2 regions of the Aeromicrobium tamlense genome follow, and region 2 is predicted to be linked to the other one. Evidence: riboswitches for the same ligand, from Rfam matches in the RefSeq annotation. Region 2 holds a riboswitch; the other holds the start of a gene.

Region 1 (14,805 bases), 1.3 Mb from region 2:
GGTGAAGCGCTTGCCCATGGTGTCTCCTTCGATGATCAGGATCGCGCGAGCTCGACCGTGCCGCGGCCCGCCACGGCGCTGCGCTCGATCGCGTCGAGCACCCGCTGCACCGCGAGCCCGTCCTCGAACGACGGTGCCGGGTCGACGCCCGAGGCGATCGCGGACAGGAACCCGGCGGCCTGCGTCGTGAACGTGTGGTCCCATCCCAGCACGTGGCCCGGCGGCCACCAGGCGGCGAGGTGCGGGTGGTCGGGCTCGGTCACGAGGACGCGCGTGCGGCCCTGGCCCGTGTCGACCCACAACTCGTTGAGGCGCTCGAGGTCGAAGGCGACCGAGCCTCGGGAGCCGTAGACCTCGATCTGCAGCGCGTTCTTGCGGCCCGCGGCCATTCGGCTGACCTCGAGGCTGACCACGGCGCCACGACCGGTGCCGAGCAGCGCCCACGCGGCGTCGTCGACGGTCACGTCCTCCGGGCCGGCGGGACCGGGGCGCGACCCGACGAAGGTCTCGAGGCGGCCCGAGGCGCTCGCGATCTCGTCGTCGAGCAGGAAGCGGACCTGGTCGACGACGTGCGAGCCGAGGTCGCCCAGCACGCCGGACCCGGCCTGCTCCTTGCGCAGCCGCCACGTCATCGGCGCGTCCGGGTCGACGAGCCAGTCCTGGAGGTAGGACGCGCGGACCTGGCGCACCTCGCCGATCCGGCCCTCCGCGATGACCTCGCGGGCGAGCGCCAGCGCGGGCACGCAGCGGTAGTTGAACCCCACCATCGAGCGCACCCCGCGCGAGCGCGCCTCCTGCGCCGCGGCGACGAGCTCGACGGACTGGTCGATCGTGTTGGTGAGCGGCTTCTCGACCACCACGTGCTTGCCGGCGCGCAGGGCGGCCAGCGCGATCTCGTGGTGGAGGTGGCCGGGCGTGCAGACGTCGACGACGTCCACGTCGTCGCGGGTCACCACGTCGCGCCAGTCGGTGGCCCACTCGCGCCAGCCCAGCTGGTGCGCGGCGCCGCGCACGGCGGACTCGTCGCGACCGACGAGGACCTGCTGGGTCACGGCGGGAAGGTCGGGGTGGAACGCGCCGACGTTGCGCCAGGCGTTGGAGTGGGCCCGGCCCATGAAGGAGTAGCCGATGGCGGCCACCCGCAGCTCGCGCGCGCTCATCACGCCGCCTCCGTCCGGGTCAGGTCGCGCAGGAAGGCGAGACCGTCGCGGGCGAGGTCGTCCTGCGTGGGCGCGAGCGGGCGCCAGATCGAGGCCGCCGTCGCGATGGAGGCGTTCTCGGCGGTGAAGCTCTCGATGACGAGTGGGCCGGTGTGCCCGACCTCGTCGAGGGCGGCGATCAGGGCCGGCCAGTCGGTCTGGTCGCCTCCGGGTGCGCCGCGGTCGCTGCCGCAGACCTGCACGTGCACGAGGTGCTCGCCGGCCGCCCGGACCGCGTCCGCGCTGGACCGCTCCTCGATGTTCAGGTGGTAGGTGTCCAGGGCGAGGCCCAGCGACGGGCCGAGCAGGCCGTCGAGTCCCTCGAGCGCCTGGGCCACGGTGTTGACGAGCGAGGTCTCGTAGCGGTTGAGCGGCTCGATGCCGATCCGCACGCCGCTCTCGGCCGCGTGCTCGACGACCGGCGCGAGGTGCTCGCGCCACTGCGCGTAGGCGGACCGCCGCTCGTCCGGGGTCATCCGCCACGTGCGGCCGGTGGCCGCGTAGAACGGTCCGCAGACCGCGGCCGCGCCGATGCCGGAGGCGAGGTCGACGCAGCCACGCAGGTAGTCCTGCGTCGCCGCGACCGCCGCGCCGTCGGCCTCCACGAGGTCGCGTCCGGGAGCCATGGCGCCCACGACGAGCGGCACCAGCCCGGTGCGCTCCAGCACCGGCCCGACGACGGCGGGCGTCAGGTCGCCGAGTCCTTCGAGCGGGAGCTCGACCGCGTCGAAGCCGAGCGCGGCGACGTGCTCCAGGCGGGCCTCCACCGTGGCGTCGGTGAGCGGGGACTGCCAGACCCACGTGTTGATGCCGATGCTGCGCACAAGAGCTCCTGTCGAGAGGGACGGGGTGGGCCGGGTGGCGGCGGGTCGCCGCCACCCGGACACGGTCAGCGGTCCTGCCAGGCCTTCGGGAAGCCCGGGAGGTCCTCGCCGCCGAACTTGGCGTAGTGCCCGTCGGGCATGCCGTCGTTCGCCTTCAGGTAGTCCGCACGGTCGTCCTCGGTGATCGGCGACTGGGGCAGCACCCACTCGGTCGGCACCTCCTCGCCCGCGAAGATCTTCTGCACCGCCAGCAGCGGGGTGCGCCACTGGAAGTTCGAGTAGACCGGCGCGAGTCCGGTCAGACCGGTCTCCTCCCACTTGCGCAGGAAGCTCATCTCGTCCTCACCGGTCATGACCGGGTAGTCCTTGCCGGCGTCCTCGAAGGCCTCGATCGCGGCGACGGCACCGTCACCGGCGTCCATCCAGACGCCCTTGATGTCGTCGGAGTTGATCGCGTCGGTGATGATCTGCTTGATCTTCGTCGGGTCGGCGTCCGTGAACTGGTCGTCGGCCTCGATGTCGTTCTCCTCGAAGATCTTCTCGGCGGCGGCCCAGCGGGTCTCCAGGACGTCGACGCCGGGCAGGATGCGCAGCGCGACGACCTTGTCGCCCTTCTCGAGGTTGTCGACCAGGAACTCGGCCGTGTCGATGCCCCACGCGTAGCCACCGATCGGGTGGATGAACGACGTGGCGCAGTCGGTGTCGACGCCACGGTCGAACACGACGACCGGCTTGCCCGTCTCACAGGCGCGCTCGACGGCCGGGGTCATCGCCGCGGTCGAGTTCGGCGAGATGATGAAGGCGTCGCAGTTGCCCTCCTTGATGAAGTAGTCGATGTCCGCGATCTGCGTGTCGTCGGAGTCCTGCGCGTCGCGGGTCTCCATCTGCGAGACGACGCCCTCGTCCTGGAGCACCTTCAGCTGCTGCTGCATCGTGATCCAGCCGGTCTGGCGCCACGGGTTGCTGATCGAGGCGTTGGCGAAGCAGACCTTCTTGGCGCCCTCGGACTTGAACTTCGAGGTGTCCGTCATGTCACCGTCGATGTACTGCAGCCACGGGGTCGCGGCGTCTCCCTCGAACGTCGCGCTGCGCTGCTCGTTCTGGCGGTCGAAGTCCGCCTGCACGAACCACTCGGTGTCCTTCGAACCCGAGTCGTCGTCGCCCGCGTCGGACACGTCGTCCGTGCTGCAGGCAGCGAGTACCAGCACGGCCGCGGCCGACACGAGTACCCCTCTCATCGATGCTCGCATCAGTTCTCTCCTGTCGTATCGCCCGTCGCGGGCTGGGGTGGGGTGGGTGGAGAAGTCACGGAGGGCCGCCGGCGGACGGCGCCCTGCCACGCGCGGCCGGCCAGGGCGACCGCGACGATGATGATGAGTCCCTGCACGGTGTCGCGCCACGTCGACTCGATGCCCAGGCTGTTCAGCAGCACGAAGAGCAGCTCCAGGGCGAACGCGCCGGCGGCCGCCGAGAGGACCCAGCCGCGCCCGCCGCCGAGGACCACGCCGCCGAGCACGACCGCGGTGATCGCGGCGAACTCGTAGCCCGAGCCGACCGACGGGTGGACGCCGGCGTAGCCGACCAGCAGGATGCCCGCGACGGTGGCGGACAGCGAGGAGATCATGAAGGCGCGCGTCTTCGTCCACCACAGCGGCGTGCCCGAGAAGCGGGCGGCCTCGGGGTTGTCGCCGGCGGCGATGAGGGTGCGGCCGTACGGGCGCCGCATGAGCCACACGGCGAACGCGCCCGCGGCGATCAGCACGATCAGCGGGTACGGGATCGTCCCGACGAGCGGCACGTCCTGGATGCCCCCGCGGCCGATCTCGCGGAAGCGGTCGGACGGGTTGCCCGTGGCGGCGCCGCCCGTGACGTAGCGGACGAGGCCGGTCAGCGACAGCATCATGCCGAGCGTCACGATGAAGCTCGGCACCCGCAGCAGCGTGGTGGCCAGGCCGTTGACCAGACCGATCAGCGCGCCGACGACGAACATCAGCAGCAGGCCCGGGAGGATGTTGGCCTCGTCCTGGCCGATGACGTTGCCGGCGAGCACCACCTGCGCGGCGATGACCGCGCCCATCGACAGGTCGAACTCGCCGCTGACGATGACGAAGTACTGACCCATCGCCGCGATCGCGATCGGCGCCGTGCGGCCGGCGAAGCGGATCAGCGTGTTGCCGTCGGCGAAGCTCGGGTTCGAGACCATGATCGCGAGCAGCAGGGCGATCACGAGCAGGAAGACACCGCCGCCGGGGGTGGCCAGGGCCGCCAGGGACCGGCGACCGAACGTGGTCTCGTGGACGGGCAGCACGCGCGTGGTCATCGGGCCACCTCCGTGGTCTCGGCGGGGGCGGCGGACCCGAAGCGCTCGGGCCGCCGGTCGATCTCCCGGCGCGCGTAGACGGCCACCGCGACGACGATGACGATGCCGCGCACGACGTCCTTGAGGAACGGGTTGAGCTCCATGACGCCCATGACGTTGTCGAGGACGGCGAAGATGCCGACGCCGGCGATCGTGCCGACGATGCTGCCCTTGCCTCCGGCGAGCAGCGTGCCGCCGAGCACGACGGCCGCGATCGACATGAGGTCGTAGCCGCCCTGCGAGCCGACCGTCGGCTGGCCGACGCCGAGGCGCGCGAGCAGCAGCAGACCGGCGAGCGCCGCGGTCACCGAGCAGATGACGTGCGCCGCGATGATCGGCACCTGGGTCCGCAGGCCCGACATGCGTGCCACGTCGGCGTTGCCGCCGACGGCGTAGAGGTGGTGGCCCAGGCGGGTGCGGCGCAGCATCAGGACGGCCAGGCCCGCGCACGCCAGCATGATGAGCGTGGCGACCGGCACCGGTCCGATCCGGGTCGCGTCGAGCAGCCGGAACGCGTACGGCGCCGAGCCGTGGCTGCCCTGGTAGTTCGAGCCGAGGTAGCCCGAGACGACGAGGCCCGTGCCGAGCGTCGCGATGAAGCCGTGCACGTGCAGCAGGCTGACGATGAGGCCGTTCACGAGGCCGAAGACCACCGCGACGGCCAGCGCCGCGACCACGCCCAGCACGATGTTGGAGGTCTGGCCGGCCATGATCCCGCCCGCCAGCACGCTGGAGAGGCTGACCACGAACGGCACCGACAGGTCGAGCGAGCCGGCGAGGATCACCAGGGTCTGGCCGATCGCGATCAGGCCCAGGATCGTCATCGTCGTCAGGACGTTGTCGATGTTGCCGACGCTGAAGAAGTTGCGTCCCTCGATCGCCGTGATGATCGAGCCGACGACCACCGAGATCAGCAGCACGATCCAGACGATCATCGTGGAGTCGAGTGCAGCGAGCCGGGCCCTCATGAGGCCACCTCCTCGTCGAGGCCGGCGGCGAGCGACAGGATCGACTCCTCGTCGGAGCCGCCGGGCCGCTCCCCCGCCAGCCGGCCGTCGCGCATCACCAGCACGCGGTCGGACATGCCGATCACCTCGGGCAGCTCGCTGGAGACCATCAGGACCGCGACGCCGCGGGCGGCGAGGCTGCGCATGACCTCGTAGATCGCGTGCTTCGCGCCGACGTCGATGCCGCGGGTGGGCTCGTCGAGCAGGACGACGCGCGGGTCGGTGGCGAGCCACCGCGCCAGCACGACCTTCTGCTGGTTGCCGCCGGAGAGCAGCTGGGCCTCCTGGCTGAGCGCGCGCGCCGAGACCGAGAGCGAGCCGAACAGCTCGGGGACGTCGCGGCGGACCGCGTCGGTGCGGCGGGGGAAGACGGCGCGGACGACACCGAGCGCGTTGTCGAGCAGTGACTGGTGCAGCGCCAGGCCGGTGGCCTTGCGGTCCTCGGTCACCAGCGCGAGGCCCGAGCGGATCGCGCGACGCGGCGTGCCGATCGGGGTGACGACGCCGTCGATCGCGATCTCGCCGCGGGCGAGCGGCTCGATGCCGAAGATCGCCTCGAGCAGCTCGGTGCGGCCCGAGCCCTGGAGGCCCGCGATGCCGACGATCTCGCCGCCGCGCAGGGTCAGGTCGATGCCGTCGACGTAGCCGTTGCCGGCGCCGCGCAGCTCCAGCCGCGGCTCGCCGACGGTGGTGCCGGGGACCGGATCGGGGAAGAACGAGTCCATGGGGCGGCCGACCATGAGGCGCACGAGCGTGGCCTCGTCGAGCTCGGACGCGGGGCGCGTGTCGACCTGACGGCCGTCCTTGAGGACCGTGACGTTGTCGCACAGGTCGAGGACCTCGCGCAGGCGGTGCGAGACGTAGACGATGGCGACGCCGCGCGAGGTCAGCTCGCGCACGATGCGGTAGAGCAGCTCGACCTCGTGGTCGGCCAGCGCGGCCGTGGGCTCGTCCATCTGGATGACGCGGGCGTCGAAGCTGACGGCCTTCGCGATCTCGACGATCTGCTGCTCGGCCACCGAGAGGGACCGTACGCGACGCGACGGGCGCAGGCCCTCGATGCCGAGGCCGCGCAGCAGCTCACCGGCCTGACGCTCCATCCCGCGGGTGTCCACGAGTCCGCGGCGGCGCGGCTCGCGACCAAGATAGATGTTCTCGGCGATCGTCCGCTCGGGCAGCAGGTTGAACTCCTGGAAGACGGTGGCGAGCCCGGCGCGCTGCGCCTGGACGGGGTGGGTGAACGCGACGGGCTCGCCACCGAGCTCGACCGACCCCGAGTCCGCGGGATGCACGCCTGCGAGGATCTTCATGAGGGTCGACTTGCCGGCGCCGTTCTCGCCCACGAGTCCGTGGACCTCGCCGGGGACCAGGTCGAGGTCCACGCCGTGCAGGACCGGGTTGCCGACGAAGGACTTCGTCACGCCGCGCACGCGCAGCACCGGCGGGGTCCCCCGCTCGTTCAGGACAGCGTCGTTCACGGTTGCACTGTGACACAGATCTCCACTTCTGTCGAGAAGTCGGCAGAAGTTGTGCGCTAGACGTTCAAAAGCCCGAGTGGTTGAATCACCCCCGTGAAGACCAGCGACGTGTTCGCCCTGCTCCAGCGCGAGGGTCGGCCCATGACCCGCGCGGAGCTGGCGGAGTCGACGGGCCTGGCCCGCTCCACCGTCGCGTCCCGCGTGGACCTGCTGCTGCGCCTCGGTCTCATCACCCCCTATGGCGGGCGGAGCTCCACCGGCGGGCGTCCCCCGTCACTGCTCGCGGTCAACACCGCCGCCCGCGTGGTGGCCGCGATCGACCTCGGCGCGCGTCATGCCCGCGCGGCGATCGTCGACCTGTCGGGCGCCGTGCTGGCCCAGGAGCGCCAGGACCTCGACATCGCCGACGGCCCCGTGCCCGTCCTGAACTGGGTCACCGCCACGATCGAGCGGCTGCTGCTGCAGACCGAGCGCCCGCTGGGCGACCTCGCCGGGATCGGGATCGGCCTGCCGGGGCCCGTCGAGCACTCCACCGGGCGCGCCATCAACCCGCCGATCATGCCCGGCTGGGACCGGTTCGACGTGCCGCAGTTCGTGCGCGGCTCGTTCGACGTGCCCGTGCTGATCGACAACGACGTGAACATCATGGCGCTGGGAGAGCAGGACACCCAGTTCCCCGAGATCGACGACCTCATCCTCATCAAGGTGGCCACCGGCATCGGCGCGGGCATCATCGCCGGCGGCGAGCTCCAGCGCGGCGGGCAGGGCACCGCGGGCGACATCGGCCACATCCGGGTGTCGCGCAGCAGCGACGTGGTCTGCCGCTGCGGCAACGTCGGCTGCCTCGAGGCGCTCGCGGCCGGCCCGGCGATCGCACGCGAGCTGGGGCGGACCGGGGTCACCGAGGCCACCGACGTGGTCGAGCTCGTCCGCGCGGGCGACCTCGAGGCGATCCAGGCGGTGCGCCAGGCGGGCCGCGACATCGGTGACGTCCTGGCGATGATCGTGAACTTCATCAACCCGTCGGTCGTGGTGATCGGCGGCGCGCTCGCCGAGGCGGGTGAGCACCTCATCGCCGGCATCCGCGAGGAGGTCTACCGCCGGTCGCTGCCGCTGGCCACCGAGCACCTGCGGATCGTGCCGTCGGTCAGCGGCGAGCAGTCCGGCGTCCTGGGCGCCGCGGCGATGGCCATCGGCCACGCCCTCTCCCCCGAGGCGATCGAGCAGGCCAGCGCCGAGCTGCTGGCCGCCGCCGACTGAGTCCTCCGCTTCACCTCGCCCCCCGAGATTTGCTCCCATGTCGACGTTTCAACCGGTCTGAAAGGTCGAAATCGGAGCACATCTCGGGACGGGGCGGGGTCAGCCGCGGCGCCGGCGGCCGACGACGAAGGCGGCGACGGCGACGAGCAGCGCGGCGGCGATGGCGATCGGCAGCGCGATGGCGGCCAGCGGGGTGTCGTCGTCCTCGATGACCGTGAGATCGCTCTGGTACGCGGAGTCATGGGTGACCTCGGCCGCGGCGCGGGTCTCGACGCTCGCCGGGACGGCGACCTCGACGGTCTCGCCGTCGGCCATCAGGTGGTACTTCAGCGCGATGAAGTCGCCCTCGGCGACCTCGTACTCCTGCAGGCCCACCGACGCGTAGCCCCAGTCCTGGTCCTCCTTCGCCACGAGGAACGCCCAGTAGCCGGGGCCGTTGAGGGCGTTGCCGCACTTCTCCTGCTCCGGCGTCGGCTGACCCTCGATGCGGCACACCATCGGCATCGCGGCGGTGGTCTCCTCGGTCTCCAGGTCCACGGCATCGAGGACCTCTAGGCCGGTGTCGCCCGCCGCGTCCTTCGCGCACAGCACGCGGTCCTCGCCGTCGAGCGTGCCGAACTCCAGCACCACCGGCACGTCCGAGGCCGCGTCGCAGGACCCGTGGTCCTCGGCCGACGCCGCCGTCGGCAGCGCGATCGCGCCGGTCGACAGCAGGGTGGCCGCGGCGAGGCGGGCGAGCAGGCTCTTCATGTGGACTCCTTGAGGAGGTAGCGGGCACGCCGGGCGGCGCGCCGCAGCGTGGCCAGGACGGCGGGGCCCAGGAACACGACCAGCAGCGCGTTGGTGATCGCGCGGCCGAGGTCCCAACCCCAGAACGAGGTGAGCAGGGTGAAGACGAGGAAGCGCTGAAGGTTCTCCAGGACGGGGTCGCCGGGCACCATCGCGAGGGAGTCCTCGGCGCCGGGGATCGCGATGCCCAGCGTGAACGGCCACGACGACAGGTTCATCAGCAGCCCGTACGCGAACGCCGCGACCACCGTGTAGGCGGCCAGCACCGCGATCTCGGCCCGGCCCGTGGCGCGGCGCGGCAGCAGGCCCGCGCCCATCCCCACCCACGCGGCGCAGAGCATCTGGAACGGCAGCCACGGGCCCACTCCGGACGTCAGGAGCGCGGACGCGAACAGGCTCGTGCAGCCCAGCACGAAGCCGAAGCCCGGACCGAACACGCGCCCGCCGAGGATCAGCAGGAAGAAGATCGGCTCGACCCCGGCGACGCCCGCGCCCAGCGGACGGACGGCCGCGTTGATCGCGCTGAGGACGCCCAGCATCGCGAGCGCCTTGGAGTCCAGGCCGCCCTCCGACAGCTCGGCGACGACCACCAGGACGACCACGGGCATCAGCGCCATGAAGATGAAGGGCTGGTCGACGCGCGTCTGGCCCTCGGCCGGCGTGAAGATCAGCGGCCACAGCAGCATGAGCAGGCCGGCGACGCTGGCGGCCGCCAGCACGAGCGCGGAGCGCGGCGTGACGGGGACGGCGGTGTGCCGCGGCGAGGTCATCGGACGACCTCCGACGGCAGCGCGGCGGCGACCTCGTCCACGGTGAGCCAGTCGCGGCCGAGCACCTTGGAGACCTGCGGGGCGAACGCGGGCGACTCGGCCAGCACGGTGCGGACCGGTCCGGTGGAGACGACCTCGCCCTCGGCCATCACGACCACGGTGTCCGCGACCGAGGCGACGAACTCGACGTCGTGGCTCGACACGACCACGCCGCGTCCCTCGGCGGCGAGGTCGTGCAGGATCGCCGCCAGCGCGGCCTTGCCGGGGTAGTCGAGACCGCGCGTGGGCTCGTCGAGCGCGACCACCGCGGGCTGCGCCGTCAGGACGATCGCCAGCACCAGCGCGAGCTTCTGCCCCTCGGACAGGTCGCGCGGGTGGCGGTCGCCGGGGATGCCCGGGGCGAGGCGGTCGAGCAGCGCACGGCACGAGCCCGGCGCCACGCCGGACTGGTCGTCGGCAGCGGCGCACTCGCGGTCGACGGTCTCCAGGTAGAGCAGGTCGGCGGCGGTCTGCGGGACGAGGCCGACGAGCATGCGCGCCTCGGACGGGCGGACGTCACCCGGGTCGACGCCGTCGACGTCGACCACGCCGTCCACCCGGTCGCCCGTGCCCTGCACGGCCCACAGCAGCGAGCTCTTGCCCGAGCCGTTGCGGCCCATCAGCGCGACGACCTCGCCGTGGCCGACCTGCAGGTCGACGTCGTCGACCGCGGTGAAGCGGCCATACTGCACGGTGACGCCGCGCGCCCGCAGCGCCGGCGGGCGCTCGAACGGCACGTGCACCGGCGGCGGCCCGAGGCGCGCGGCGAGCGGCTTGACCCGGCGGCGGGCCTCGCGCACCGACAGCGGCAGCGGGCTCCAGTCGGCGAGCCGGCCGAGATGGACCAGCGGCGGCGCGACGGGCGCGTCGACCAGCAGGTCGGCGGTCTCGCCGATGCGGACCCGACCGTCCTCGACCACGGCCAGGCGGTCGGCGAACGGGACGACCCGCTCCATGCGGTGCTCGGCCACGACGACGGTGAGCGCCAGGTCGTCGACGAGGCGCGCGATCGTGGCGAGCACGTCCTCGGCCGCGGTGGGGTCGAGGGCCGAGGTCGGCTCGTCGAGCACGAGGACCCGCGGGTGCATCGTCAGCACCGAGCCGATCGCGACCCGCTGCTGCTGGCCTCCGGACAGCGACCGCACCGAGCGGCGGCGCAGGTCGGCGATGCCGAGCAGGTCGAGCGTCTCCTCCACGCGGCGGCGCATCGTCTGCGGGTCGAGGCCGAGGTGCTCCATCCCGTAGGCGAGCTCCTCCTCGACCACGTCGGCGACGAAGCCCGAGACCGGGTCCTGGGCGACGTAGCCGACCAGGTGCGCCAGCTCGCGCGGCGGTCGGCCCAGGATCGAGGCGCCGTCGACGTGGATGTCGCCGGCGAGCGTGCCGCCGGTGAAGTGCGGCACGAGTCCGTTGAGCATGCCGAGCAGCGTGGACTTGCCCGAGCCGGTGCGGCCCGAGACCAGGACGAGCTCGCCCTCCTCGACCTCGAGGCCGACGTCGCGCAAGGTGGGACGCCTGGCGCCCTCGTACCAGAACGAGACGTCGTCGAAGCGGATCATGCGTCGTCACCTCCGACGTGGTCGTGGGCGGAGGGGGCCTGCGGCGCGACGAACACCGGCAGGATCCCGATCGCCACGACGGCCAGCGACAGGACGCTCACGGGTGGCCAGCCCGGCACGCTCGGGTAGATCACGGCGATCTGCTCGGAGGACAGCAGCTTGAGCCCCACGGCGACGGCGAGGCCCGAGCCCGCGGTGAGGTACTCGGCCAGGTGCCAGCGCTGCGGGCGGTAGCGGGTGCGCTGCACGCGTCGGCCCGCCGACCGCAGCGCCAGCACGGCGAACACGAGGCCCAGCGCCAGCATCGGGTAGGACAGGATCCGTGGCGCGGTGCCGTCGAGGTAGCCGTAGGTGCCGACGCTCAGCCCGAACAGGCCGACCAGCATGAGCACGCCGGTGGCGAACCGGTCGCGCTGCGTGGCGGTGCCGCTGCGGCCGTAGCCGCGCGCGTCCATCCCCGCGGCCAGCGTCATCGACCGGTCGAGCGCGTCCTCCAGCACGGGGATGACGATGCGGTGCATGGCGCCGGTGCCGCGGCTGGCGTCACCGCGCAGCTTGCGGGCGCGGTTGACCCGGCGCACGCTCTCGGCCAGCTGGGGGAAGACCGAGACCGCGACGACGAGCGCCGCCCCGACCTCGTAGAGCGCCGGCGGGGCCGAGGCGAGCAGCCGCTTCGGGTTGGCCAGGGAGTTCGCCGCGCCGACGCAGATCACCAGCGTGGCCAGCCGCATGCCGTCGTACAGGCCCACGAGGACCTCGTTGACCGTGACGTCGCCGAGCAGCTGGATCCCGCGGGCCACCTCCGGCAGCGGGATCTCGGGCAGCGAGAACAGCACGGGGTCGCCGGGGGCGGAGCCGCCACCGAGCAGGATCCGGAACACGACCCGCATGACCACGATGACGAGGCCGAAGTACAGGTAGTACCGGAACGACAGCGCCCACGGCGCATCGCCGCGGCAGGCGGCCACGACGAGCGCCGCGATCGCGACCGTGACCAGCAGCAGGAACGGGTTGAGCGTGAACGAGGCACCGGCCGCGAGCCCCAGCGCCCACAGCCACCAGGCGCCGGGATGCAGCTCGCGCCGCGGCCGTCCGGTGGCCGCTGGCGGCCGGGTGGGGGTGGGGTCGACGACGGCGGTCATCCGGTCCCCTTCCCCACGGGACGGGGGCGAGGTCCACGAGGGCGGTTCGCCCACCCGTCGCTGCTCGACAACATCTGGTGGCGGCGTCCCGGCGCGGGTTCCCGGCTCGCACCGCCCGGGAGGGCGGGGCTGACGGTTGCGGCACAGCACCGGAATCGCACCGGTTTCCCCTGCGCCGGACGTTGGTCCAACGTCAGGAGTCTACTCGCACCGCGCCCTCAGCCCGCCCGGCGGCGGTACCAGACCACTCCCCCCGCGGCGGCCAGCACGACCACCACGGCGGCCGCGGTCGCGAGCGCGGCGCCCGAGGTCGCATCCGACCCCTCGGCCGCGGTCGGCTGCACGGCGGGCGCGCCAGCAACGTCGTCGTCCGTCCCGGCCGAGGCCGCGGGAGCCGACGCACTCGGGGTGGCGGTCGAGGCGCTCGCGGACGGCGTCGCCGTCGAGGGGGACGGGGTCGCCCCCGCCGACGCGCTCGCCGTGGCCGAGGGAGCCGAGGAGGCCGGGCTCGCGGCCCGCGTCGAAGGCGTCGACCGCTTCGGAGTCGACGCCTTCGACCCCTGCTCCTTCGAACCGGGCTTCGGGCTGGCGGAGGTGGGACGCGAGGGCGGAGGCGTGGGGGCGGGGGCCGCCACCGGGGGCTTGACCGAGGGCCACGTCCGCGACGAGGAGTCCTGGAACACGAACGCGACCGACCCGCCCTGCGGCACCTTCAAGGAGGTCACGCCGAGACTGGAGTAGGTCCACGTTCCCTTCTTCCCGTCCGACCAGAACAGGCCCCAGTAGGCGTCGGCTGGGGACGCCTCGACGCAAGGGTCCGACGCCGGCGCGCCGTCGACCCGGCACACGAAACCGGGGGCGCGCGACGCGAAGCTCAGCTGGTGCCCCGCGTCGGCGAAGTTGCTCGCCGCGACTCCGCCGCCGGTGGCGTCGCAGCCGACGCTCGACCCGACGACGACCGTCACGCCCTTCCCGCCGGTGCACGCGGCGGCGTGCGCGGGGGCGCTGAGCGCCGCCGGCCCGGCGGCGACCCCGAGGAGGGTCGCCGCCAGGAGGCGATGGACGAGACGGGTCACTTCACGACCCGGAAGACCCGCACGCCGTTGCGCTCGGCATAGGCGCCGCGGACGATGACCTTCGTCCGGCCGACCTTCTTGCCGACCTTGAGGCGATACGTGTAGCTGCCGGCCTTCGACGCGACGCCGCGCTTGACGAGCTTGCCGCGGTAGTAGACGCGCACCGGCTCGCCGGCGACGAGGCCGCGGACGACGACCTTCTGCACCTTGGCACGGCGCACCGTCGACTTCGACGAGACGCGCAGCTTCTTGGCGGCCAGCACCTGCACCGAGGAGGTCGCGACGGCGCGGCCGGTGGCGTCGCCGACGACGACCGCACGCTTCGCGGTGCCCTTCGGCGCGCGCACCGTGAACGTGGCGCGACCCGCGGCCGGGACGACGGCGCGGGCGGAGGTGCCACCCGAGACGCGAGCCGTGCTGCTCCAGCCGGCGGCCAGACCGCTGGCGGTGACCTTCAGGGTGCTGCCCGAGCGCACGTACTTGGGCACCGACACCGCGGCCTTCGGCGCGGAGAGCAGCGCGAGCGCCGGGGCGGCCTGCGCCGAGGCGCGGATCCACTGGTCGATCGCGAACTCGTCGATGCCGTCCTCACGGCCGGCGGTCAGCGCGGCGCCGTCGTAGGCGACCGCACCGAGCTCGGACGCGAGCTTGCCGCCCGTGGCCTCGGTGACCTGGTGGCGCGCGACGTACGCCGCGGCCTTCGCGGCCTCGGTCGTGCGGCCCGCACGGGCGAGCGCCGACGCGGCGAGGCCCGTGGAGTTCGTGTTGGCCACGCCGTTGCCGACGAACGAGCCGTCGGCGGCCTGCGCCGCGACGATCGCGGCGACGGTGCGGTCGACGACTGCCGCGTCGACGGTGATGCCCGCGGCGCGCGCCTCGAGGAGCGTGTGCAGCGCGGCGGTCGTGGTGTCGATCTCCGGCACCTCGGGGCACGGCGCGGTGAGCACCTGGCGGAAGGTGCCGTTCTCGCACTGCTGCGCGGCCACGTAGCCGACCGACGCGGCGGCCTCGTCGCTGTCGCCCGCGATCAGGCCGCGGGTCGCGAAGGTCTGGCCGAACAGCCCGTAGGTGTCGGCGGACTCGCCGGTCTCGTCGTTCGTGGCGGCCTCGATGTCGGCCACCAGGTCACGGCCGCCGACCGAGGTCACGTCGCCGCCCGCGGCGTCGACCGCGAGGGCGAGCTTGCCGGCCGAGCCGGGGTAGAACGTCGTGACGCCCTCCCACGTGGACTCGACGTACTCGTCCACGCGCGACGTCACCGCGGTCAGGATCTGCTGCTGGGCCGCCGGCTGGACGTCGAGGG
Region 2 (14,805 bases):
CCGGCGGCTGATGGACGACGTCCTCGCGCTGGACGCCCCGCTCGTCGTGATCACGCCGTGGCGCACCCTGATCGTCCCCGACCTGGAGAACGCATGACCCTCGCCCCACCCGCCCGCCGGTACGCCTACGAGACCGACGGCGCCCAGATCTACGTCGACTCGTTCGCCACGATCCGCGCCGAGGCCGACCTGACGGGCGTGCCGGCGGGCGCCGAGAAGGTCGCCGTGCGGATGATCCACGCCTGCGGTCAGACCGACCTCGCCCGCGACCTCGTGATCCACCCCGCGCTGGTATCGGCCGCGCGCGCGGCGCTGGAGTCGGGCGCGCCGATCCTCACCGACGCGCACATGGTGGCCTCGGGCGTCACCCGCGCTCGGCTCCCCCGCGACAACGAGGTCCGGTGCCTGCTGCGCGACGAGCGGGTCCCGGAGCTGGCCAAGGCGTGGTCGACCACCCGGTCGGCCGCCGCGGTCTCGCTGTGGACCGAGCACCTCGAGGGCGCCGTCGTGGCGTTCGGGAACGCCCCGACGGCCCTGTTCCACCTGCTCGAGATGCTGCGCGACGGGGCCCCGCGTCCCGCCGCGATCATCGGGACGCCGGTCGGCTTCATCGGCGCCGCGGAGTCGAAGCAGGCCCTGATCGACCTCGCCTCGGACGTGCCCGGGCTCGACGTCCCGTACCTCGTCGTCACCGGGCGCCGCGGCGGCTCCGCGATGGCCGCCTCGGCCCTCAACGCGCTCGCCCAGGAGCGCGAGTGACCGGGCGGCTGTACGGCGTCGGCGTCGGCCCCGGCGACCCCGAGCTGATCACCCTCAAGGCCGCCAGGCTCATCGAGTCCGCGGACGTCATCGCCTACCACCAGGGCGTCGGCAAGCAGTCGAACGCGCGCCGCATCGCCGCCGGCCTGTTGCGCCCGGGCGTCGCGGAGGAGGCGCTGGTCTACCCGGTCACGACGCAGGTCAGCGACCATCCCGGCGGGTACGCCGGCGCGATGGCCGACTTCTACGCCGACTGCGAGCGTCGGGTCCGTGAGCACCTCGCCGCCGGCCGCGACGTCGTCGTCCTGGCCGAGGGCGACCCGATGCTCTACGGCTCGTTCATGTACCTGCACGACCGGCTCCACGGTGAGTTCGAGACGCACGTCGTCGCCGGCGTTCCGGCCTTCGCCGCGGCGACCGCGACCACCGCACTGCCGCTCGTGCGGCAGACCGACGTGCTGACCGTGCTGCCCGGGACGCTGCCCGAGCCCGAGCTGGCCCGGCGCCTCGCGGACACCGACGGCGCCGTGATCATGAAGCTCGGCCGGACCTTCGCGAAGGTGCGCTCGGCCCTCGAGCAGGCCGGCCGCGTCGAGGGCTCCTGGTACGTCGAGCGCGCGTCGATGGACGCCGAGCGGGTGCTGCCCGTGGCCGAGGTCGACCCCGAGACCGTGCCGTACTTCTCGATCGTGCTCGTTCCGGGCGACACCCGCCCCGGAGTCGCGCGGTACGAGAGCCCGGCACCCGAGGCCGTCGCGCCCGCCGTGGACGCCGAGGTCGTCGTCGTGGGCCTGGGCCCCGGGCCGGACGCCTGGCTCTCGCCCGAGGCCACGCAGGTGCTCGCCGAGGTCGGTCACGTCGTCGGCTACGGCCCCTACGTGGAGCGGGTCCCCCAGCGCTCCGGCCTGGTGCGTCACGCGTCGGGCAACACGGTGGAGGTCGACCGCGCTCGTGACGCCCTCGAGCTGGCGCTCGCCGGCGAGCGCGTGGCCGTCGTGTCGGGCGGTGACGCCGGCATCTTCGGCATGGCGTCGGCCGTCTTCGAGGCCGCGGAGGACCCGCGCTACGCCGACGTCGCCGTGCGCGTCGTCCCCGGCATCTCGGCCGTCCAGGCGGTCGCCGCGCGCGCCGGAGCACCGATCGGCGCGGACTTCGCCGTCATGAGCCTCTCCGACCGGCTCAAGCCGTGGGAGGTCGTCGAGCAGCGGCTCCGCGCCGTGGCCGCGGCCGACCTCGTGCTCGCGCTGTACAACCCCCGGTCGCGCTCGCGCACCGAGCAGGTCGCGCAGGCACAGGCAGTGCTGCTGGAGCACAAGTCGCCCGACACCGTGGTGGTCGTCGGACGCGACGTCGGCCGTGCCGAGGAGAGCCTCACGGTCACCACGCTCGGCAAGCTCGACCCCGAGACCGTCGACATGAAGTGCCTGCTGCTGATCGGCGCGTCGTCCACGCGGGTCACGCCGTCCGGACGCGTCTGGAGCCCGCGCTTCGTGCAGTGACGGGTGAGCGGTGAGCTGGCAACCCCACGAGGCCCGGATGCGGTTGCTGACTCACCGCCGCCCCGGCCGAGGTCGCCGCAGGGGTGGTCCTAGGGGCGCTGGCGACGCTCGCGGCTGGCCGCGTAGAGGTACGACTCGCCGCCTCGCACGTCGGGAGCCAAGGCGGGGCCGACGAGGATCACCGCGGCCTGGCGCAGCCCGGCGGCCTCGACCTGGTCGGCGATGTCGGCGAGCGTGCCGCGCAGCACGAGCTCGTCGGGCTGGGTGGCCTTCGACACCACCGCCACGGCGCAGTCGGCGCCGTAGTGCTCGGCCAGCTCGGCCGCGAGCTCGCGCGTGCGCGTGATCCCCAGGTGCAGGGCGAGCGTCGCGCCGGTCGCGGCGAACGCCGCGAGCTGCTCACCCGCCGGCATCTGCGTGGAGCGCGCCTGCGTGCGGGTGAGGACGACGGACTGCGCCAGCTCAGGGACGGTGAGCTCGGCGCCGACGATCGCCGCGGCGGCGGCGTAGGCGGGCACGCCGGGAGTGACGTCCCACGCCACCGAGGCGGCGTCGAGCCGGCGCGCCTGCTCGTGGACGGCCGAGTACAGCGAGGGGTCGCCGGAGCACAGACGCACGACCTCGAGTCCCTCACGGTGGGCGTCGACCAGCGCGGCGGTGATCTCCTCGAGGTCGAGGTGCTGCGTGTCGACCAGCCGCGCCCCGTCGCGGCAGTGGCCGAGGACCTCGGCGTCGAGGTAGGTGCCGGCGTACAGGACCACGTCGGCCCGCTCCAGCAGCCGCACCGCGCGCAGGGTGAGCAGGTCGGCCGCGCCGGGTCCGGCGCCGACGAAGTGGACGGTCATGAGTCTCCCTTGACGATGGACCACTGGCTGACGGCGCGGGCGGGCGTCCAGCCGGTGAAGGTGCCGAGCGGCTCGGCGCGCTCGACGTGGAGGCGGACGAGGTCGCCGCCATGTCGACGGTACCGATCGAGGAGGACGGCCTCGGTCTCGGCCGTGACGGCGTGGACGACGAGCCGGCCGCCGGGCAGCAGCGCCGTCCAGCACGCGTCCAGCACGCCGTCGACCGTGGCGCCACCCCCGACGAAGACCGCGTCGGGTCGCTCGAGGCCGGACAGCGCGGCGGGTGCGTCGCCCTCCACGACCTCGAGGCCCGGGACACCGTGGGCGTCCGCGTTCCGGCGCACGCGGGTCGCCCGGTCGGGACGGGACTCGATCGCGATCGCACGGGCGCTGGGCCACGCGCGCATCCACTCGACGCCGATCGAGCCGCTTCCGGCGCCGACGTCCCACAGCAGCTGACCGGGAGCCGGAGCGAGCCGCGCGAGGGCGCTGGCGCGCACGTCGCGCTTCGTGATCTGGCCGGCGTGGTCGAAGGCGTCGTCGGGCAGCACGCCGCCGACGGCCCAGCCGGGTCCGGCGCCACGGACCTCGACGGCCAGCACGTTCAGGCGCGGGGCGGTCGCGTGCCAGGCGTCCGCGGTGCCCTCGATCCGGGTCTCGTCCGCGCCGCCGAGGTCCCCCAGCACGACGAGCCGCGAGGCGCCCCAGCCGAGGTCGGTCAGCAGCGTCGCCACGGCCGCGGGGGTGGACTCGTCGCTCGACAGCACGAGCAGGCGGCCGTGCGCGGACAGGGCAGGAACGACGAGTCGCACGTCCCGTCCGACGACGCTGACGACGCCCACCGACTCCGCGGGCCAGCCCATCCGGGCGCGCGCCAGCGCCACCGACGACACCGCCGGCACGATCACGACGCGCTCGGTCCCGAGCAGGTCGATCAGCGTCGTGCCGATGCCCGAGACCAGCGGATCACCGGACGCGAGCGCCACCACGGGACCCTCGGCCGCCGCCACGAGATCGGGCAGTCCGTCCCGCAGCGGCGACGGCCACGGACGGCGGATCTGGCCCGGGATCGCGGGGACGCCGGCCAGGTGCCGGTCGCCGCCGAGCAGCGTCCGCGCGCCCTCCACGATCGCCCTCGACGAGGCCGGCAGACCGGCCCAGCCGTCGGCCCCGACGCCGACCACGGTCACGTGCACGCTCATGGTCGAGGACCCTAGCCCGGTCGTCCCGGCCACCGGGCCCCCCCGTCCGGTCCGCCACGGATGCGTCTAGGGTGATCGCGAAGGTTCGAGGTGCCCCACGGCCGTTTGGCCACGGGGAGAATCTGGGAAGCCGGTGAGAATCCGGCACAGGGCCCGCTGCGGTGACTCAGGCACAGATCTGGGAAGTCCGAAGACCGGCCTCGATCCGACCCGGGGCGCAATCCGCGTCCCGGACCGACATGGCAGATCGAGCGGGAGCCCTACATGCCAGCGCAGTATCCGTTTTGTGCCGTCGTCGGCTCCGACGACATGACCCTCGCCCTCACCCTGGTCGCGATCGACCCGCTCATCGGCGGCGTCCTGGTCCGCGGGGAGAAGGGCACCGCCAAGACCACCACGGTCCGCGGCCTCGCCGAGGTGCTGCCCCCGGTGCGCGCCTATGACGGTGATCGGTTCTCGATCGATCCCGCGGACCCCGACGCCGTCTCGCCCGACGGTCCGTTCGGCGCCGTGACGCCGGTCGTCGAGCGCCCGGTGCGGCTGGTCGAGCTGCCCGTGGGTGCGAGCGACGACCGGGTCACCGGATCGCTCAAGCTCGACTCCGCCCTGCGCGACGGCCGCGTCGAGCTCGAGCCCGGCCTGCTCGCGCGCGCCCACCGCGGCCTGCTCTACGTCGACGAGGTCAACCTGCTGCACGACCACCTCGTCGACCTGCTGCTGGACGCTGCCGCCACCGGCCGCGTCAGCATCGAGCGCGACGGCGTCTCCGCCGAGCACGCCTCGCGGTTCGTGCTGATCGGCACCATGAACCCCGAGGAGGGTGAGCTGCGCCCGCAGCTGCTCGACCGGTTCGGCCTCACGGTCGAGGTGGCCGCGCCGCGCGATCCCGCCCTACGGGTCGAGGTGGTGCGCCGCCGGCTGGCGTTCGACACCGACCCCGAGGGCTTCGCGGGGCGCTGGGCCGCCGAGCAGGAGCTGCTCCGCACTCGCCTCGCCGACGCCCAGGGGCGGGTCCGCGACGTCGTCCTCGACGACGAGACCCTCACCACGATCGCCGAGATCTGCGCCGCGTTCGACGTGGACGGACTGCGCGCCGACCTCGTGACCGCCCGCACGGCCGCAGCCCACGCGGCATGGCAGGGCCGCACGCAGGTGACCCGCGAGGACGTCCGGGTCGCCGCGCGCCTCGCTCTCCCCCACCGCCGCCGGCGCAACCCGTTCGACGAGCCGGGCCTGGACGAGGACCGCCTCGACGACCTGCTCGGCTCCGACGAGCCCGACCCCGGTCCGGACGGGCCGGACGACGACGGCCCCGGTGGCGACGGCGGCTCCGACGACTCCCCGCCCGACGGCACCCCACCCGAGACTCCCCCGCAGGAGAGCTCCGAGTCGCCCGACGACGAGCGCCGTCCCGCGCCGGCCGGTGCCGGCTCGGTGGCGTCCGCCGGCGAGCCCAGCCGCGCCCGGCTGCTCGTGGTCCGCGGCACGGGCGAGGGCCAGTCCGGGCGCCGCTCGCGCGCTCGCACCGCGCAGGGGCGTGTCGCCGGCGTCCGGCACGACGGCGAGCCCACCGGCCGGCTCCACCTGCCCGCGACGATCGCCGCCGCGGCTCCGCACCAGCTCGCCCGCCGGGGACTCGTCGACGGCCGGGGACTTGCACTCGACATCTCCGACGTGCGCCGCGCCGAGACCGTCGGCCAGGAGTCGAACCTCGTGCTGCTGTGCGTGGACGCCTCCGGGTCGATGGCCGCGCGCCGCCGGATGGAGCAGGTCAAGACCGCGGTGCTGTCACTGCTGCTGGACGCGTACCGCCGCCGCGACAAGGTCGCCCTCGTGACGTTCCGCCAGCACGACGCCGAGATCGTCCTGCCGCCCACCGGGTCGGTCGAGGTGGCGTCCCGCCGGCTCGCGGACCTGCCAGCCGGCGGCCGCACGCCACTGGCCGAAGGGCTGCACCGGTCCGCCGAGGTCGTCCGCCGCGAGGCGCTGCGCGACCCGTCCCGCCGTCCTCTGCTCGTGGTCGTCACGGACGGCCGCGCCACGTCCGGCCCGAATGCCCTCGCCCGGGCCCACCACGCCGCCCGCCACGTCGCCGCGGCCGGGATCCAGAGCGTGGTCGTGGACTGCGAGTCGGGGCGCTTCCGGCTCGGGCTCGGAGTCGAGCTCGCCACCCACCTGCAGGCCGAGCACGTGCCGCTGGGCGAGGTGACCGCCGACGGCCTCACCGGCGTCGTCCACGCGGCCACCGCGCCGCGCGAGGGGGTGGCCTGACATGCCGCAGGGTCAGCCCCTGGTCGTCCCGGACGACGGCCTCACCACCCGCCAGCGCCGCAACCGGCCGCTGCTGATGGTCCACACCGGGAACGGGAAGGGGAAGTCGACGGCCGCGTTCGGCCTCGCCATCCGCGGCTGGAACCAGGGCTGGGACATCGGCGTCTTCCAGTTCGTGAAGTCCGCGAAGTGGCGCATCGGCGAGCAGACCGTGCTCGAGCGCCTCGCCCGACTCCACGAGGAGACCGGCGAGGGAGGACCGGTCGAGTGGCACAAGATGGGCTCGGGCTGGTCCTGGAGCCGCAAGGGCGGCACCGAGGCCGACCACGCCGCGGACGCCGCCGAGGGCTGGGCCGAGGTCAAGCGCCGGATCCGGGCCGAGCGGCACCGGCTCTACGTCCTCGACGAGTTCACCTACCCGATGCAGTGGGGCTGGGTGGACGTCGACGACGTCGTCGAGACGCTCGCGAACCGTCCCGGCAGCCAGCACGTCGTGGTCACCGGACGCCGTGCCGACGCCCGGCTGGTGGAGGTCGCCGACCTCGTGACCGAGATGACCCACGTGAAGCACCCCATGGACGTGGGCCAGAAGGGTCAGCGAGGCATCGAGTGGTGACCCTGCCACGGGTCCTCGTGGCAGCCCCGGCGTCGGGGCACGGCAAGACGACGATCGCGACCGGCCTGATGGCCGCGCTCGCCGCCCGCGGGCACGTCGTCTCCGGCCACAAGGTGGGCCCCGACTACATCGACCCCGGCTACCACGCGCTCGCGACCGGCCGTCCCGGCCGCAACCTCGACCCGCACCTGACCGATCCGTCCCTCATGGTCCCGCTCCTGCTCCACGGCGCGCGCGGGGCCGACCTCGCCGTCGTCGAGGGCGTGATGGGGCTGTTCGACGGCCAGATCGGTGGCGACGGCTTCGCCTCCTCGGCCCACGTCGCCGCGCTCACCCGGACGCCCGTCGTCCTGGTGGTCGACGTCTCGCACGCGTCGCGCAGCATCGGCGCCGTCGTCCACGGGATGGCCACCTTCGAGCCCGGCGTGACCATCGCGGGCGTCGTGCTGAACAAGGCAGGATCGTCGCGGCACGCCACCGAGGTCGTGCGGGCCGTCGAGCGCACGGGAGTCCCCGTCCTCGGCGTGCTGGGTCGCGACCAGGGCGTCAGCGCTCCCTCGCGCCACCTCGGGCTGGTGCCCGCGGCGGAGCGCGACGAGGCCGCCGCCGCACTCGACCGCCTCGCCGAGCAGGTGACCGCGGGCATCGACCTCGACGCGGTGCTCGACGTCGCGCGGACGGCTCCCGCGCTGACCGAGGACCCGTGGAGTCCCGCGGACCACATCATGCGGGTCGCGGACAACTCGCCCGTCGTCGCCGTCGCGGCCGGTCGCGCCTTCACGTTCCGCTACGCCGAGACCACCGAGCTGCTCGAGGCCGCCGGCTGCACCGTCGTCCCGTTCGACCCGGCCCACGACCGACGCCTGCCCGACGGCACGCGCGGGATCTACCTCGGTGGCGGCTTCCCCGAGGTGCACGCCGCCGCCCTCAGCGCGAACACGAGCCTGCGCGCGGACCTGCGCGAGGCGGTCCTGGACGGCGTGCCGACGGTGGCCGAGTGCGCCGGCCTGCTGTACCTCTGCCGCTCGGTGGACGGTCACCCGATGGTGGGCGCACTCGACGCGGACGCCGTCATGACGCCCCGCCTCACGCTGTCGTACCGGCGTCCCACCCTCCACGGCGATCAGCTGCTGGGCGCCGCCGGCACCGAGGCCACCGCGCACGAGTTCCATCGCACGACCGTGACGCCCGTGCACGGCGACCGACCGGCGTGGTCCGTCGACGGGAGCGCGGTCGGCTTCGCGGGGCCCACCCTCAGCGCCTCGTACCTGCACCTGCACTGGGCCGGTCACCCGCAGCTCGCGCAGTCCTTCGCCGGGGCGGTGGCGGCGGCCGGTCCCCACACGGGCGCCGTGGCGGTCGACGTGCTGCCGCAGGAGCCCGCGACGACCGAGCGCCTCGACGACCCGCTGCGCCACCACGGCGACGCGGAGCTGGGCGACGGCCTCGTCGACCTCGCCGTCAACGTGAGCCGGCTCCCCCGCCCGGACTGGCTGGAACGTGCCCTGGCGGAGGGCGTCGCCGCGTCGACCTCCTACCCCGACGCGACCGCGGCCCACGCGGCGGTCGCCCGTCGTCACGGGCGCGGGATCGACGACGTGCTCGTCACGGCCGGCGCGGCAGAGGCGTTCCTGCTGATGGCTCGCGCGCGCAGGTGGCGTCGACCTGTCGTGGTCCACCCCCAGTTCACCGAGCCGGACGTGGCGCTGCGCTCCGCCGGGCACGACGTCACGCACGTCGTGTGCCGTGCCGAGGACGACTTCGCCCTCGTCCCCGAGGACGTGCCCGAGGACGCCGACCTCGTCGTCGTGGGCAATCCCACGAACCCGACCGGACGCCTCCATCCGGCCGCCGTGCTGCGCGCACTGTGCCGTCCGGGTCGCGTCGTCGTGGTCGACGAGGCGTTCATGGACTTCGTCCCGGGCGAGACGCAGAGCCTGGCTGCGCACCGCGTTCCCGGCCTGCTGGTCGTGCGCAGCCTCACCAAGCTCTGGTCGATGCCGGGCATCCGCGCGGGCTACGTCGTCGGGGATGCCGCCGTCGTCGCCGACCTGCGGGTCCAGCAGGCTCCGTGGTCGGTCAGCACGCCCGCGCTGCACGCCGTCGTGGCCGCCACCGGGCCGCAGGCCGCGGCCGAGACCTACGGGCGCGCCCGCCAGGTGGAGGTGCACCGTCGCGTCCTCGTCGACGGGCTGGCCGAGCTCGGCGTGCCCACCGCGGCGTCCTCCGGCCCGTTCGTCCTGGCCCGCGCCGGGACGGGAGCCCACGCACGCCTGCGCGAGGCGGGGATCGCCGTGCGCCGCGCCGACACCTTCCCGGGCCTCGACGACGGCTGGGTGCGCCTCGCCGTCCGCGAGCCCTCCGTCACCCGCCACCTGCTCACCACGTGGGGAGTCCACACCGCATGCACCTGAACGCCACCGGCCTGTCCGTCCTCGTCCTCGAGGGCGCCGAGCATGCCGTCCCCACCGTCGCGAGCCTCCTCGGCGACGGCGCGTCCGTCACGGTGCGCGCTCCATCCGTCTGCACCGCCCTCCAGGACCTGGCGCAGCGCGGCCACCTGCGCTGGACGCGCGACGAGGTCGATGAGGGCTCGTTCGACCTGGTCGTCCGCCACCTGGCGAGGCCGGTCGCCCGCGAGTCCGCCGGTGCGACGACCGGTCGCGTCACCCTCGTCGGCGCCGGGCCCGGCGATCCCGGTCTGGTCACGGTCGCCGGACGCGCCGCGATCGAGACCGCCGACGTCGTGGTCGCCGACCGGCTGGCGCCGTGGGAGGCCCTCGCCTGGGCGCCCGCCCACGCCGAGGTCGTCGACGTCTCGAAGATCCCCTTCGGACGGTCGACCAGCCAGGACGAGATCAACCGGATCCTGGTCGACCACGCCACGGCCGGGCGCCACGTCGTCCGGCTCAAGGGCGGCGACTCGTACGTGTTCGGCCGCGGCTTCGAGGAGGTCCAGGCCTGTGCCGCCGCCGGCATCGCCACGACCGTCATTCCCGGCGTCACCTCCAGCGTCGCGGCGCCCGAGCTCGCCGGCGTCCCGGTGACGCACCGCGGACTCGTCCAGGGCTTCACCGTGATCTCCGGCCACGTGCCTCCGGGCCACCCCGACTCGACGATCGACTACGCGGCGCTCGCCCGCTCGGGCACCACGCTCGTCGTCCTGATGGGCGTGCGCACGCTTCCCGCGATCACCGAGGCGCTCCTGGACGCGGGACTCGACGGCGGCACGCCGTGCGCGCTCGTCGCGGACGCCAGCCTGGCCGGCCAGCGCAGCCTGCGCACCACCCTCGCGAAGGCAGCGTCCGACGCCGCGACCGCAGGGATCGGGGCACCGGCCGTCGCGGTGATCGGTCACGTGGCGGCGCTCGAGCCGTGATCCGTTGGCTGCGGCACGGCGAGTCGACCTGGAACGCCGCGGGCCGGCTCCAGTACGGCAACCCCACCCCACCCCTGACCGAGACCGGACGACGCCAGGCGCGTGACGCCGCCGACCGGCTGCAGGGCGCACCCGTGTGGATGCTGCTGTCCTCCCCCGCTCGGCGTGCGGTGGAGACCGCTGAGATCGTCGCCGAGGTACTCGATCTCCCGGTCGAGCTGGACGACCGGCTCGTCGAGCGCGGACGGGACGAGACCGTCGAGTCCGTCCGCTCCCGCCTCGCCGATCTGCTCCACGAGCGCGGCGACGGACTGCTGGTCGTGAGCCACGGCGACACCATCGCGATCGCGGTCGAGCAGCTGACGGGGGTGCCGTGCGCCGTCCCGCAGAACGCGCAGGTCCACGTCACGGACCCTCTGGTCGAGGGTCCCCCGGGGCTGCTAGCCTCGTCACGCCTTGCTGACAGGAAGCCGGTGTGATTCCGGCGCAGTCGCGCTACTGTGACGCCCCTTGGGGCGGAGCCAGACCCTCCAGCCGGGCGAAACATCCATCGATGGGACGCAGCATCCCCAAGGAGTGTCACATGCCTCAGGCAACCGCGGCCGTTCCCGCCGCCCTTCCGCAGATTCCCGTCACGGCCCTCGCGCCCTGGACGGTCTTCTTCTCCCTGCTCACCGTCGTGGTGCTGTTCTTCGTGGGCGCCGAGCAGGGTGCGTTCTCGGTCCTCGAGGGAACGCTGGTGCACGAGTGGGTCCACGACGCACGTCACGTCATGGGCTACCCCTGCCACTGACGCGCTCGCGCGTCCTCCTCGCCCGGCTCTCGCCCGGGCGCCCACCGGGACCTCTCCCGGATCCACCCAGCTCCACCGGTCGCGGCGACTCGTGCCGCCGCGACCGGTCCACGAACGGAACCCTCATGAACCCTCGCACCTTCCTGGTCCACGGCCTGATCGCCGGTCTCGTCGCCGGCTTCGCGGCCTTCCTCGTCGCCCACGTCGTCGCCGAGCCCCAGATCGACGCCGCCATCGCGCTGGAGGAGGCCGCCTCGGCCGAGCCCGCCGAGCACGGTCACGACGGCGACGCCGCCCCGCACTCCCACGACGACGAGGCCGGAGGCCACAGCCACGGCGAGGAGGCCGAGGTCTCGCGCGGCACGCAGTCCACGTGGGGGCTGGCCACCGGCACGATCCTGCTGGGCACCGTGCTCGGCGGCGCCACGGCGCTCGCGGCAGCCTTCGCCCTGGGACGTCTGGGCTCGCTCGGCGCTCGGGGGTCCACCGCGGTCGTCGCCCTCGTCGGCTTCGTGGCCACCGGCCTCGTGCCGTTCCTGAAGTACCCGTCGACGCCACCTGCCGTCGGCAGCGGCGACACGATCGGAGAGCGCACCGCTCTCTACTTCGGCTTCTGGGCCGTCAGCCTCGTCGCGGCGATCGTCGCCGTCGTCGTCGCCCGTCGCCTGGCCGACCGACTCGGCGGCTTCAAGGCGGTCGTCCTGGGCGCCCTGGGCTACCTCGTGGTGGTCGTGGCCGTCGGGCTGGCGCTGCCGACGGTCAACGAGGTGGGCGACTTCCCGGCCGACACGCTCTGGTACTTCCGCCGCGAGTCGCTCGTCACCGTCGCCGTGCTCTGGGCGGTCCTCGGAGTCGTCCTCACCGGTCTCGTGGGACGCGACGCCGACCGTGCCATGCACGACCGGCGTCGTCGCGAGGCGGCCGCGGCCCTGTGAGCCGGGCGCGCGCCACCGGGATCCTCCTCGGCTTCCTCCTCGACCGGGCACTGGGCGACCCCGCCCGGCTTCACCCCGTCGCGGGACTCGGCCGGTTCGCCGCCACGGTGGAGCAGGTGAGTCATCGCGACCACCGCGTCGCCGGGGTGGTGCACCACGCCGCCGTCGTCGGCCCGCTCGTCGTCGGGGCGGTCGCCGCGGAGCGGGTCTGTCGCCGGCCGTGGCAGCGCGTCCTGCTGACGTCCGCGGCCACGTGGGCGGTCCTCGGTGGCCGGTCACTCGTGCGCGAGGGCGAGACCATCGCGGCGCAGCTGGAGCGCGACGACCTCGCGGCGGCACGGCGTCAGGTGACGCACCTGGTGGGCCGCGACCCGAGCGGACTCGACGCGGACGGCGTGAGCCGCGCAGCCGTGGAGTCGTTGGCCGAGAACACCTCCGACGCCGTCGTCGCGCCGCTCCTGTGGGGCGCGGCGCTCGGGGTGCCGGGCCTCGTCGGCTACCGAGCGGTCAACACGCTCGACGCGATGGTGGGCCACCGCAGCCCGCGCTACGAGCGGTTCGGCTGGGCCAGCGCGCGGGTGGACGACGTCGCGAACCTGGTCCCGGCGCGGGTCTCCGCGGCACTCGCGGTGGTGCTCGCACCGGTCGTCGATGGGCGTCCCGCGGACGCGTGGACGGCCTGGCGGCGCGACGCCCGGAGCCACCCGAGCCCGAACGCCGGACCGGTCGAGGCGGCCTTCGCCGGAGCGCTCGGGGTGACGCTGGGTGGCGTCAACGACTACGCCGGACGGCTCGAGGACCGGGCGCGGATGGGCGACGGGCCCGCTCCCGACGTGGCCGACCTCCCCCGCGCGACGCGGCTCGCCACCGCGGTGGCGTGGGCCTCGGCCTGCGTCAGCGTGCTGCTCGCGCTCGCACCCAGGCGCGGGCTGCCGCGGCGTCGCGCACGACGCTGACGCCTTCCGGCGCCCCGGCGCGACGCACCACCACCACGGGGACCCCGCGCTCGGCGGCGACGTCCAGCTTGGCCTCGGTGTGGGAGCCGCCCGAGTCCTTCGTGACCAGCACGTCGGCCCCGGTCATCGCCTCGCGCTCGTGCTCGAGGGTGTACGGACCGCGGCTCTGGACGAGCGTCCACGTCGCGGGCAGCTCGATCTCGGGCGGGTCGACGACGCGCACCACACAGGCGAGGTCACGCAGCGGCTCGACGAAGCGGTGCAGGGACTGACGGCCCACGGTCAGGAACGGGCGCTCGCCGAGCGTGGCCGTCACCCGGGCGGCCTCGTCGTGGTCGTCGACCCAGTGCCACGCGCCGGCGTCCGCCCGCGCCGACCAGCCCGGACGCTCGAGACGCACCAGTGGGACGTCAGTGCGCCCGCACGCGGCCGCGGCGTTGCCGCTGATGGTCTCGGCGAACGGGTGGGTGGCGTCCACCACGACGTCCACCCTTGCGTCGCGCAGGTGCGAGGCCAGCCCGTCGATCCCGCCGAAGCCGCCGATGCGGACCTCGCCCTCGGGCAGTCGCGGACGGGCCACCCGGCCGGCCAGCGACGTCACGACGTCGTCGCCGTCCTGCACCAGCAGCTCGGCCAGGGCGCGGGCCTCCCGCGTGCCGCCCAGCACGAGGACCCTCACGCGTGCGGTCCGATCGTGGGCACGGCGGGCGCGCCCTGCTGCGCGAGCTGGAGCAGCGCGTCGACGTCGAGGTGCTGCTCGGCGAGGTCGCCGAGGAGGTCGAGTCGGCACTCGCGCGCGGCCGCGAAGCTGACGCCCGAGGCGCTGAACGAGCCGCCGCGCGATCGTGCCGCGAGGTCGAGGACCGCGGTCCGGAGGTCGTCGGACTCCAGGCTCCCGTGCCACATCGTGCCCAGCACCGCGCCGACGCGCGCACCGCCGAGGAACTCCTCCGCGCCCGCGTCGCGGCTGATCCGGCCGTGGTGGATCTCGTAGCCACCGGCGGCGGCGCCCAGCGCCTCGCCCTCGGGCAGTCGCAGTGTCTTCTCGGCTGCGAACGTCGTCTCGACGGGAAGCAGCCCCAGTCCCGCGACGCTGGTCGGCTCGCCCGCCTCCACTCCCTCGGGGTCGTGCACGTGACGGCCGAGCATCTGGAATCCGCCGCAGATGCCCAGGACGGCGCGGCCCGACTCGGCGTGGCGCGTGATCGCGCGATCGAGGCCGCGCATCCGCAGCCAGGCGAGGTCGGAGACCGTCGCCCGCGTGCCGGGAAGCACCACGAGGTCGGCGTCGGCGAGGTCGCGCGGATCGGCGGTGAACACCACGTCGACGTCGGGCTCGAGGCCGAGCGCGTCCACGTCGGTGAAGTTGCTGATCCGGGGCAACCGGATCACCGCGACGCGCAACGCGCCCTCGGCGCTGGTCCGGCGCCCTTCGAGGTCGAGGGCGTCCTCGGAGTCCAACCACACGTCGGGGCTCCACGGCAGGGTGCCGAGGACCCGTCGGCCGGACAGGTCCTCCAGCTGCCGCAGGCCGGGCGCGAGGAGTGACT

What was found. A riboswitch is a leader RNA that binds a small molecule or an ion and turns the genes downstream of it on or off. The one in region 2 is predicted to bind cobalamin.
Region 1: another riboswitch for cobalamin. It lies ahead of BJ975_RS13240 (energy-coupling factor transporter transmembrane component T); the one in region 2 lies ahead of BJ975_RS06780 (VWA domain-containing protein).

Annotation. Positions count from the first base shown of each region.
Region 1 is NZ_JACBZN010000001.1:2,672,352-2,687,156, forward strand. Features, by position in the region: gene BJ975_RS13185 (sugar phosphate isomerase/epimerase family protein) at 1-18, opposite strand, end outside; gene BJ975_RS13190 (Gfo/Idh/MocA family protein) at 36-1,160, opposite strand; gene BJ975_RS13195 (sugar phosphate isomerase/epimerase family protein) at 1,160-2,023, opposite strand; gene BJ975_RS13200 (substrate-binding domain-containing protein) at 2,089-3,261, opposite strand; gene BJ975_RS13205 (ABC transporter permease) at 3,273-4,343, opposite strand; gene BJ975_RS13210 (ABC transporter permease) at 4,340-5,350, opposite strand; gene BJ975_RS13215 (sugar ABC transporter ATP-binding protein) at 5,347-6,867, opposite strand; gene BJ975_RS13220 (ROK family transcriptional regulator) at 6,961-8,127, shown strand; gene BJ975_RS13225 (hypothetical protein) at 8,227-8,877, opposite strand; gene BJ975_RS13230 (ECF transporter S component) at 8,874-9,686, opposite strand; gene BJ975_RS13235 (ABC transporter ATP-binding protein) at 9,683-11,284, opposite strand; gene BJ975_RS13240 (energy-coupling factor transporter transmembrane component T) at 11,281-12,426, opposite strand; cobalamin riboswitch at 12,502-12,637, opposite strand; gene BJ975_RS17015 (hypothetical protein) at 12,645-12,770, opposite strand; gene BJ975_RS13245 (hypothetical protein) at 12,835-13,167, shown strand; gene BJ975_RS13250 (hypothetical protein) at 13,308-13,544, shown strand; gene BJ975_RS13255 (prenyltransferase/squalene oxidase repeat-containing protein) at 13,499-14,805, opposite strand, start outside.
Region 2 is NZ_JACBZN010000001.1:1,341,427-1,356,231, forward strand. Features, by position in the region: gene BJ975_RS06755 (sulfite reductase subunit beta) at 1-97, shown strand, start outside; gene BJ975_RS06760 (precorrin-8X methylmutase) at 94-759, shown strand; gene BJ975_RS06765 (precorrin-2 C(20)-methyltransferase) at 756-2,258, shown strand; gene cobM (precorrin-4 C(11)-methyltransferase) at 2,348-3,103, opposite strand; gene cbiE (precorrin-6y C5,15-methyltransferase (decarboxylating) subunit CbiE) at 3,100-4,305, opposite strand; cobalamin riboswitch at 4,377-4,522, shown strand; gene BJ975_RS06780 (VWA domain-containing protein) at 4,570-6,576, shown strand; gene cobO (cob(I)yrinic acid a,c-diamide adenosyltransferase) at 6,578-7,192, shown strand; gene BJ975_RS06790 (cobyrinate a,c-diamide synthase) at 7,189-9,606, shown strand; gene cobA (uroporphyrinogen-III C-methyltransferase) at 9,810-10,571, shown strand; gene BJ975_RS06800 (histidine phosphatase family protein) at 10,568-11,050, shown strand; gene BJ975_RS06805 (CbtB domain-containing protein) at 11,155-11,364, shown strand; gene BJ975_RS06810 (CbtA family protein) at 11,490-12,299, shown strand; gene BJ975_RS06815 (cobalamin biosynthesis protein) at 12,296-13,255, shown strand; gene BJ975_RS06820 (cobalt-precorrin-6A reductase) at 13,194-13,934, opposite strand; gene BJ975_RS06825 (cobyric acid synthase) at 13,931-14,805, opposite strand, start outside.